3 regions of the Pseudoduganella plicata genome follow, and region 2 is predicted to be linked to each of the others. Evidence: predicted binding sites of a transcription regulator. Region 2 holds the regulator's gene; each other region holds the start of a gene.

Region 1 (2,267 bases), 810 kb from region 2:
CGACAGCGGTCCCGCCGGGGCCTTCGCCGTCAGGAACTCGGCCGCCATGGACAGCGCCGCCATCACGGCGATGCGATCATTTCCCTTGACCTTGCCCGTGTCGCGGATCGTCGTCATTTTCTTGTCGAGCAGGCTGGCCGCTTCCCGCAGCGCGCGCTCTTCACCTTCCTTGCAGACGAGCCGGTACGGCTGCCCCATGATATTGACGTCCACGGGGATCATTGCGCGTCCTCTTTCACGGCTTCGCTTTCTTCACTGGCGGGTTCGACCGCAGGTGCAGGCGGGGAGATTTTCAGGAGCAGGGCCGAAACGCGCTGATGCGCCTCGCCCAGGCGATGCTGGTGGCTGATGTTTTCGGCGACAAGCGCGGCATTGGCCTGGCGCAGCTGGGCGTTTTCGCGACGCAGATTGTGCGTCAGCTCGGCCAACTGTTCGATCTTGTCAGCGAGTTCTTGGAAGTCGGAAATCATCCCGCCACTATAGGCCCGCGTCAAACCGTGGTCAACCGAATATGCCCGCTAATACACTTAATTACATCTTAATGACAATGAGCAGGCTGACAAGATTAAGCCTGACGACGGCGCGGCACGTGTGTGGACAGGCGCGGGCGTGATGGCCCTGCGCCTGCTCACGAACGGGCCCTGCGCCTGCTCACGAACGGGCCCTGCGCCTGCTCACGAACGGCGCCGATGGCCGCTCAACTGGCGGCACCCAGCGCCAGCAGCAGCATCGCGCCGGCCAGAACGCCGAGCGCGGCGCCGGCTGCGACATTGATGGTCACACGCACCCAGTTTGGCGCGTGCATTTCTCGAGGGAACTTGGTATGGAACATCACAGCCTCCGCTATAGATCACTACAACATCGGACGAGGAACTTAGAGTCTGCACTTCTTTCGATTCTTTGTCAAAACACGAAGGGCCCGCGCCCTTGAACGATGCCGGGTCAGTGCCGCCGGCACACAGACGTTGTGACAAGTCAACCGCCGATGTAGCAGAACTTGCAAACAGTTAGGGTTTATGAAAGGACAGGCCTTGAAATAGCCGTGGGGCGTCCCTATAATTGTTGGCACTCGTTAGTAGAGAGTGCTAACAACGATTTTGAACCTCACTGTATAAATAAGGAGTTTTGTATGAACCTTCGCCCTTTGCACGATCGCGTTATCGTCAAACGTCTGGACCAGGAAACCAAGACTGCTTCCGGCCTGATCATTCCTGATGCCGCCGCTGAAAAGCCGGATCAGGGTGAAGTGCTGGCAGTTGGCAACGGCAAGGTGTCGGACGCCGGCGTGCTGCGCGCGCTGGAAGTCAAGGTCGGCGATCGCGTACTGTTCGGCAAATACTCCGGCCAGGCCGTCAAGGTTGACGGCGAGGAGCTGCTGGTGATGCGCGAAGAAGACATCATGGCCATCGTTCAGAAGTAATCTGGCTCACTTAAAGAATTCAGGAGAATACAAACATGGCAGCTAAAGAAGTGATTTTCGGCGACGCAGCGCGCGCCAAAATGGTTGAAGGCATCAACATCCTGGCCAACGCGGTCAAAGTCACGCTGGGCCCGAAAGGCCGCAACGTCGTGCTGGAGCGCTCGTTCGGCGCCCCGACCGTGACGAAGGACGGTGTCTCGGTGGCCAAGGAAATCGAACTGAAAGACAAGCTGCAGAACATGGGCGCGCAGATGGTCAAGGAAGTCGCTTCCAAGACCTCCGACAACGCCGGTGACGGCACCACCACCGCGACCGTTCTGGCACAAGCCATCGTGCGCGAAGGCATGAAGTTCGTTGCCGCCGGCATGAACCCGATGGACCTGAAGCGCGGCATCGACAAGGCCGTTGCCGCCACCGTCGAAGAGCTGGCCAAGATCTCCAAGCCATGCACGACGTCGAAAGAAATCGCCCAGGTTGGCGCGATCTCCGCAAACTCGGACTACTCGATCGGCGAGCGTATCGCCGAAGCGATGGAAAAAGTGGGCAAGGAAGGCGTCATCACCGTGGAAGACGGCAAGTCGCTGAACGACGAGCTGGACATCGTGGAAGGCATGCAGTTCGACCGCGGCTACCTGTCGCCATACTTCATCAACAATCAAGAGAAGCAAGTCGCCATCCTGGAGAACCCGTTCGTTCTGCTGTGCGACAAGAAGATCTCGAACATCCGCGATCTGCTGCCGGTACTGGAGCAAGTGGCCAAGGCCGGCCGTCCGCTGCTGATCATCGCAGAAGACATCGAAGGCGAAGCCCTGGCAACGCTGGTGGTCAACAACATCCGCGGCATCCT
Region 2 (2,267 bases):
CGGGACGCGACGTTTCAAACTGTGCAACATGGAGGGCGACGTGGATCGCGTTACTGCCGGGGTGAAGCGCATAGATGACCTCAATTCAGATTGAGCAGAAGTGCCAAAACGCTATATCATAAAGCACTCCAGCCAAAACCGACTACCAAACATGAGTAACAGCCCCACCGACCTGAAGGCCAGCGGCCTGAAGGCCACCCTGCCACGCCTGAAAATTCTGGACATTTTCCAGAACAGCGCAGTGCGCCACCTGACGGCCGAAGATGTCTACAAGATTCTGCTGGCCGACAATATGGACGTTGGCCTGGCCACCGTCTACCGCGTGCTGACGCAGTTCGAGCAGGCCGGCCTGCTGAACCGCAATCACTTCGAAAGCGGCAAGGCGATCTTCGAACTGAACCAGGGTTCCCACCACGATCACCTGGTCTGCATGGACTGCGGCCGCGTGGAGGAATTCGTCGACGATGAAATCGAACAGCGCCAGCACCGCATCGCGCAGGAACGCGGCTTCAAGATCGCCGAGCATGCGCTGGCGATCTACGGCACCTGCACCAAAACGGATTGCCCGCACCGGCATTGAGCCGGCGGCAGCAAAGCAAAACGGCCCACATGGGCCGTTTTTTATTTCCTCACAACAGGGGTCTATCCCGGGTTTTCAGTTGTGGCTCAGGGCGTTCGACAGCAGCCGCGAGGTGATGTCGACAATCGGGATCACGCGCTCATACGCCATGCGCGTGGGGCCGATGACGCCCAGCGTGCCGACGATGCGCCCATTCGACGTGTACGGTGCCGTCACGACGCTCATTTCGTCCATCGGCACCAGGGTCGATTCGCCGCCGATGAAGATCTGCACGCCCGACGCTTTCGACGACACGTCCAGCAGCTGCATCAGGCCCGTCTTCTGCTCGAACATGTCGAACATCTGCCGCAGCGACGACATGTTCGACGACAGGTCGCTGACCGACAGTAAATTTCGTTCGCCGGAAATCACCATGTCGTCCGAGCTGTCGGCCATGGCCTCGCTGCCCGCTTCCACGGCTGCCTGCATCAGGCGCCCCATGTCGTCGCGCAGCTGGCGCAGTTCGCCCTGCATGCGTGTGCGCACTTCGTCGAACGCCAGGCCGCCGTAGTGCTGGTTGATGAAATTGGCAGATTGCTGCAATTGCGATGGCGTGTAATCGACGTCCGTCAGCAGCAGGCGGTTCTGCACGTCGCCACCGGGGGCGACAATGACGAGCAGGATGCGCTTCTCGCCCAGGCGTAAAAACTCGATCTGCTGGAACACGGATTCGTGGCGGGGACTCAATACGACGCCGGCGAACTGCGACAGCGACGACAGCATCTGCGCTGCATTGGCGATCAGCTTATGTGGCGGCTGGGCCTGCGGGCGCAGCGTCGATTCGACGGCGCTTTCGTCGATCGGCTGCACCGTCAGCAGGGTGTCGACAAAAATACGGTAGCCGCGCGGCGTCGGCACGCGGCCGGCGGACGTATGGGGGCTGGCGACATAGCCGAGCTCTTCCAGGTCGGCCATGATGTTGCGGATGGTGGCCGGGGACAAGTCAAGGCCGGAGATCTTCGACAGTGCGCGCGATCCGACGGGTTGTCCGTCCGCAATATAGCGCTCTACCAGGGCTTTGAGCAGGGTTTGGGCACGGTTATCGAGTTGCATAATTCAATCTTCAGGCGTACACGGTATTATGCACGGCTGGCGACGGCACAGGGAATTCAATCGGATAACTGTTGTTCCAGCCACGCAATCAACTCTTCAAAACTGCTGCAAATCGCATCGGGCGCAATGCCCAGCTCGACGTGGGCGTTACTACCCGTCCGGTTCATCCACACGGCCCGCAATCCCGCTTTCTGCGCGCCCTCGACATCGAGGCGCAGGTCGTCGCCCACGTAGACGGCATGGCGCGGCGCCACGCCCAGCGCATCGCAGGCGGCCAGGAAGATCGCCGGGTCCGGCTTGGCCTTGCCGAAATGACTGGCGGCCAGCGCCACCTTGAAATGGTGGGCGATACCGATGACTTCAAGGTCCGCATTGCCGTTCGTGACGGCGCCCAGGGTGAGTCGGTCGGCCAGGTGCAGCAGACCGGGCAGCACGTCGTCATACGGCTTGACCGCGTTGCGGGCAGCAAAGAAATGCTGCATGGCGCCGTCGATATGCGCCAGGTCTTCGCCCGCATGCGCGAACGCGGCCTCCAGCGCCGCCCGGCGCAGCTTGCCAAGGTCCAGATGATAATGCGGTTCGGCTGCCAGCAGCG
Region 3 (2,267 bases), 1.5 Mb from region 2:
GGGCGTGACGTGCGTCATCTCCACCCACGACGACCTCGTGCTGGAGAGTGGTGCCCGCGTCATCCGTCTGGCGCAAGGCGAACTGCAGGCGGAGGCGGCATGAGCGTGTGGCTGCGTCAACATGGTTTCGCGCTGGGCTCCGCGCTGGTACACCTGCGCCGCGCGCCCGGCAGTTTCCTGTTCAATATCCTGGTGGTCGCCATTGCGCTGGCCCTGCCCTTTGCCGGCCTGACGGTACTGGACAATGTACGGCCGATGTCGGAACAGCTCTCGGTCGACCCGGAACTGTCCGTCTTCCTGAAACAAGACCTGCCACGCGAGCATGCGCAAGGCATGGCCGGCTCGCTGCGGGCCGTCGCAAAGGACGCCCGCATCGTCTTCGTGCCGCGCGAAAACGCGCTGGCGGAGCTGCAGAACAAGAACGGGCTGGCTGGGGTGATCGACACGCTGGGCGACAATCCCCTGCCGGACAGTTATGTCGTGAAGCTGAACGCATTCCAGAGTGCCGCCCAAAGCGCACACGTGGACGAAGTGGCGGAGCAGTTGCGGGAGATCCCTGGCGTCGAGTCCGTGCAGGTCGATTCCGCCTGGGTGAAGCGGCTGGCCGCGCTGCTGGGCATACTACGCATGGGTCTGCTGCTGCTGGCCGCCACCCTGGGCACCGTCGTCATCGCCGTGGTCTTCAACACGATCCGGTTGCAGGTACTGACGCAGCGTGAGGAGATCCTGGTGCTGCGTCTGATCGGCGCCACCAGCACGTATATCCAGCGCCCTTTCTATTACACGGGTGCGCTGCTGGGCCTGTTTGCCGGCGCCGTGGCGCTGGGTGCCGTTGCGCTGTCGCTGCGGCCGCTGAACACGGCGATTGCCGAGTTTGCCCGGCTGTATGCATCCGAATTCCAGCTGTCGCCGCTGGATCCGCTGGCCATGGCCCTCCTCCTGGCGCTGTCGGCCGGCCTGGGCCTGGTGGGCGCCGCGCTGTCCGTGCGACGTCAGCTGGCGCGGCTGTCGTGATGGCGGGCACCGGCGGCCAGTGCCTGTCTGGTTACTGCCGGTATCTCGACGGTGGGCCTTCCTGTTCCGGTGTCGGAACGCTCCGACATTGCCCCTGGAATGACCTTCAGCCTTGTCCGGGTGCCCGCGCAAGCGTGCGTTCACGCACAGAGCGCAGCTTTCCACGCACGCTAACCTGACCTTTCTGCTTGATTTGCCACAAAAGATGGCCAAAACGAGCAGTTTTTATTTAGTTCCTTCCATCCTGCGTTTCCCCGGCCACTAATCTCCGATAGCACAGGGCTATCGAAGTGATAAAAATGCCGAGATTGGCACTCACAAGACGAGAGTGCTAATATATGTTCAAACGCAACGCTGGAACTGCTAGGAGGCGTCGGAAAATGGTTAAGACGACTTTAAGTTCCACGCTGCATGCTGTATGCCATGACAGTGCCCTCTGCAATCCCGCACGGCCTATTGCACCAAAATACAAGCGAGGAATACCAATGAACACGATGTCCGCACCTACCGCCCTGGTTCCAGCCGGCACAAGTGCTCTGAACCTCGGTTTCAGCGGCAACCTGGGAAACCTGGACGCCTACATTTCCGCCGTCAACCGCCTGCCAATGCTGACGCACGACGAAGAAGTCCAGCTGGGCCGTCGCCTCAAGGATAACAACGACCTGAAGGCCGCCGAAAAGCTCGTCCTGTCGCACTTGCGCCTGGTGGTCTCGATCGCCCGTGGCTACCTGGGCTATGGCCTGCCGCACGCCGACCTGATCCAGGAAGGCAATATCGGCCTGATGAAGGCAGTCAAGCGCTTCGACCCGGACCAGGGCGTCCGGCTCGTGTCGTACGCGATGCACTGGATCAAGGCAGAGATGCATGAGTACATCCTGAAAAACTGGCGCCTCGTCAAAGTGGCAACCACGAAGGCTCAGCGCAAGCTGTTCTTCAACCTGCGCAGCCACAAGACGGGCCTGGATGCGATGACGCCGGGCCAGATCGACCAGCTGGCCAAGCTGCTGGACGTCAAGCGCGAGGAAGTGATCGAGATGGAAACCCGCCTGTCGGGCCGGGACATCGCACTGGAATCGCCGACGGACGACGAGGACGACAAGTTTGCCCCGATCGCCTACCTCTCGTCCGACCAGACGGAGCCGACCAAGGTGCTGGAAGCGGAACAGGTCACGCGCCTGCAGTCCGAAGGCCTGGAAACGGCGCTGGCCAAGCTCGATCCACGCTCGCGCCGCATCGTCGAATCGCGCTGGCTG

What was found. The regulator HrcA, encoded in region 2, represses chaperone genes, less so after heat shock. The targets are predictions, from matches to a motif close to TTAGCACTCNNNNNNNNNGAGTGCTAA.
Region 1: a site for HrcA is predicted at 1,063-1,089, ahead of groES (co-chaperone GroES). Genes of this name have one in related genera too.
Region 3: a site for HrcA is predicted at 1,323-1,349, ahead of rpoH (RNA polymerase sigma factor RpoH). Genes of this name have one in related genera too.

The regions. Positions count from the first base shown of each region.
Region 1 covers NZ_CP038026.1:2,426,581-2,428,847, forward strand. Annotated here, with positions in the region: gene E1742_RS10700 (cell division protein ZapA) at 1-222, opposite strand, end outside; gene E1742_RS10705 (hypothetical protein) at 219-470, opposite strand; gene E1742_RS27050 (hypothetical protein) at 698-832, opposite strand; gene groES (co-chaperone GroES) at 1,130-1,420, shown strand; gene groL (chaperonin GroEL) at 1,456-2,267, shown strand, end outside.
Region 2 covers NZ_CP038026.1:3,235,926-3,238,192, forward strand. Annotated here, with positions in the region: gene E1742_RS14150 (outer membrane protein assembly factor BamE) at 1-30, opposite strand, end outside; gene fur (ferric iron uptake transcriptional regulator) at 152-580, shown strand; gene hrcA (heat-inducible transcriptional repressor HrcA) at 656-1,672, opposite strand; gene E1742_RS14165 (HAD family hydrolase) at 1,729-2,267, opposite strand, start outside.
Region 3 covers NZ_CP038026.1:4,707,380-4,709,646, reverse strand. Annotated here, with positions in the region: gene E1742_RS20890 (cell division ATP-binding protein FtsE) at 1-103, shown strand, start outside; gene ftsX (permease-like cell division protein FtsX) at 100-1,014, shown strand; gene rpoH (RNA polymerase sigma factor RpoH) at 1,500-2,267, shown strand, end outside.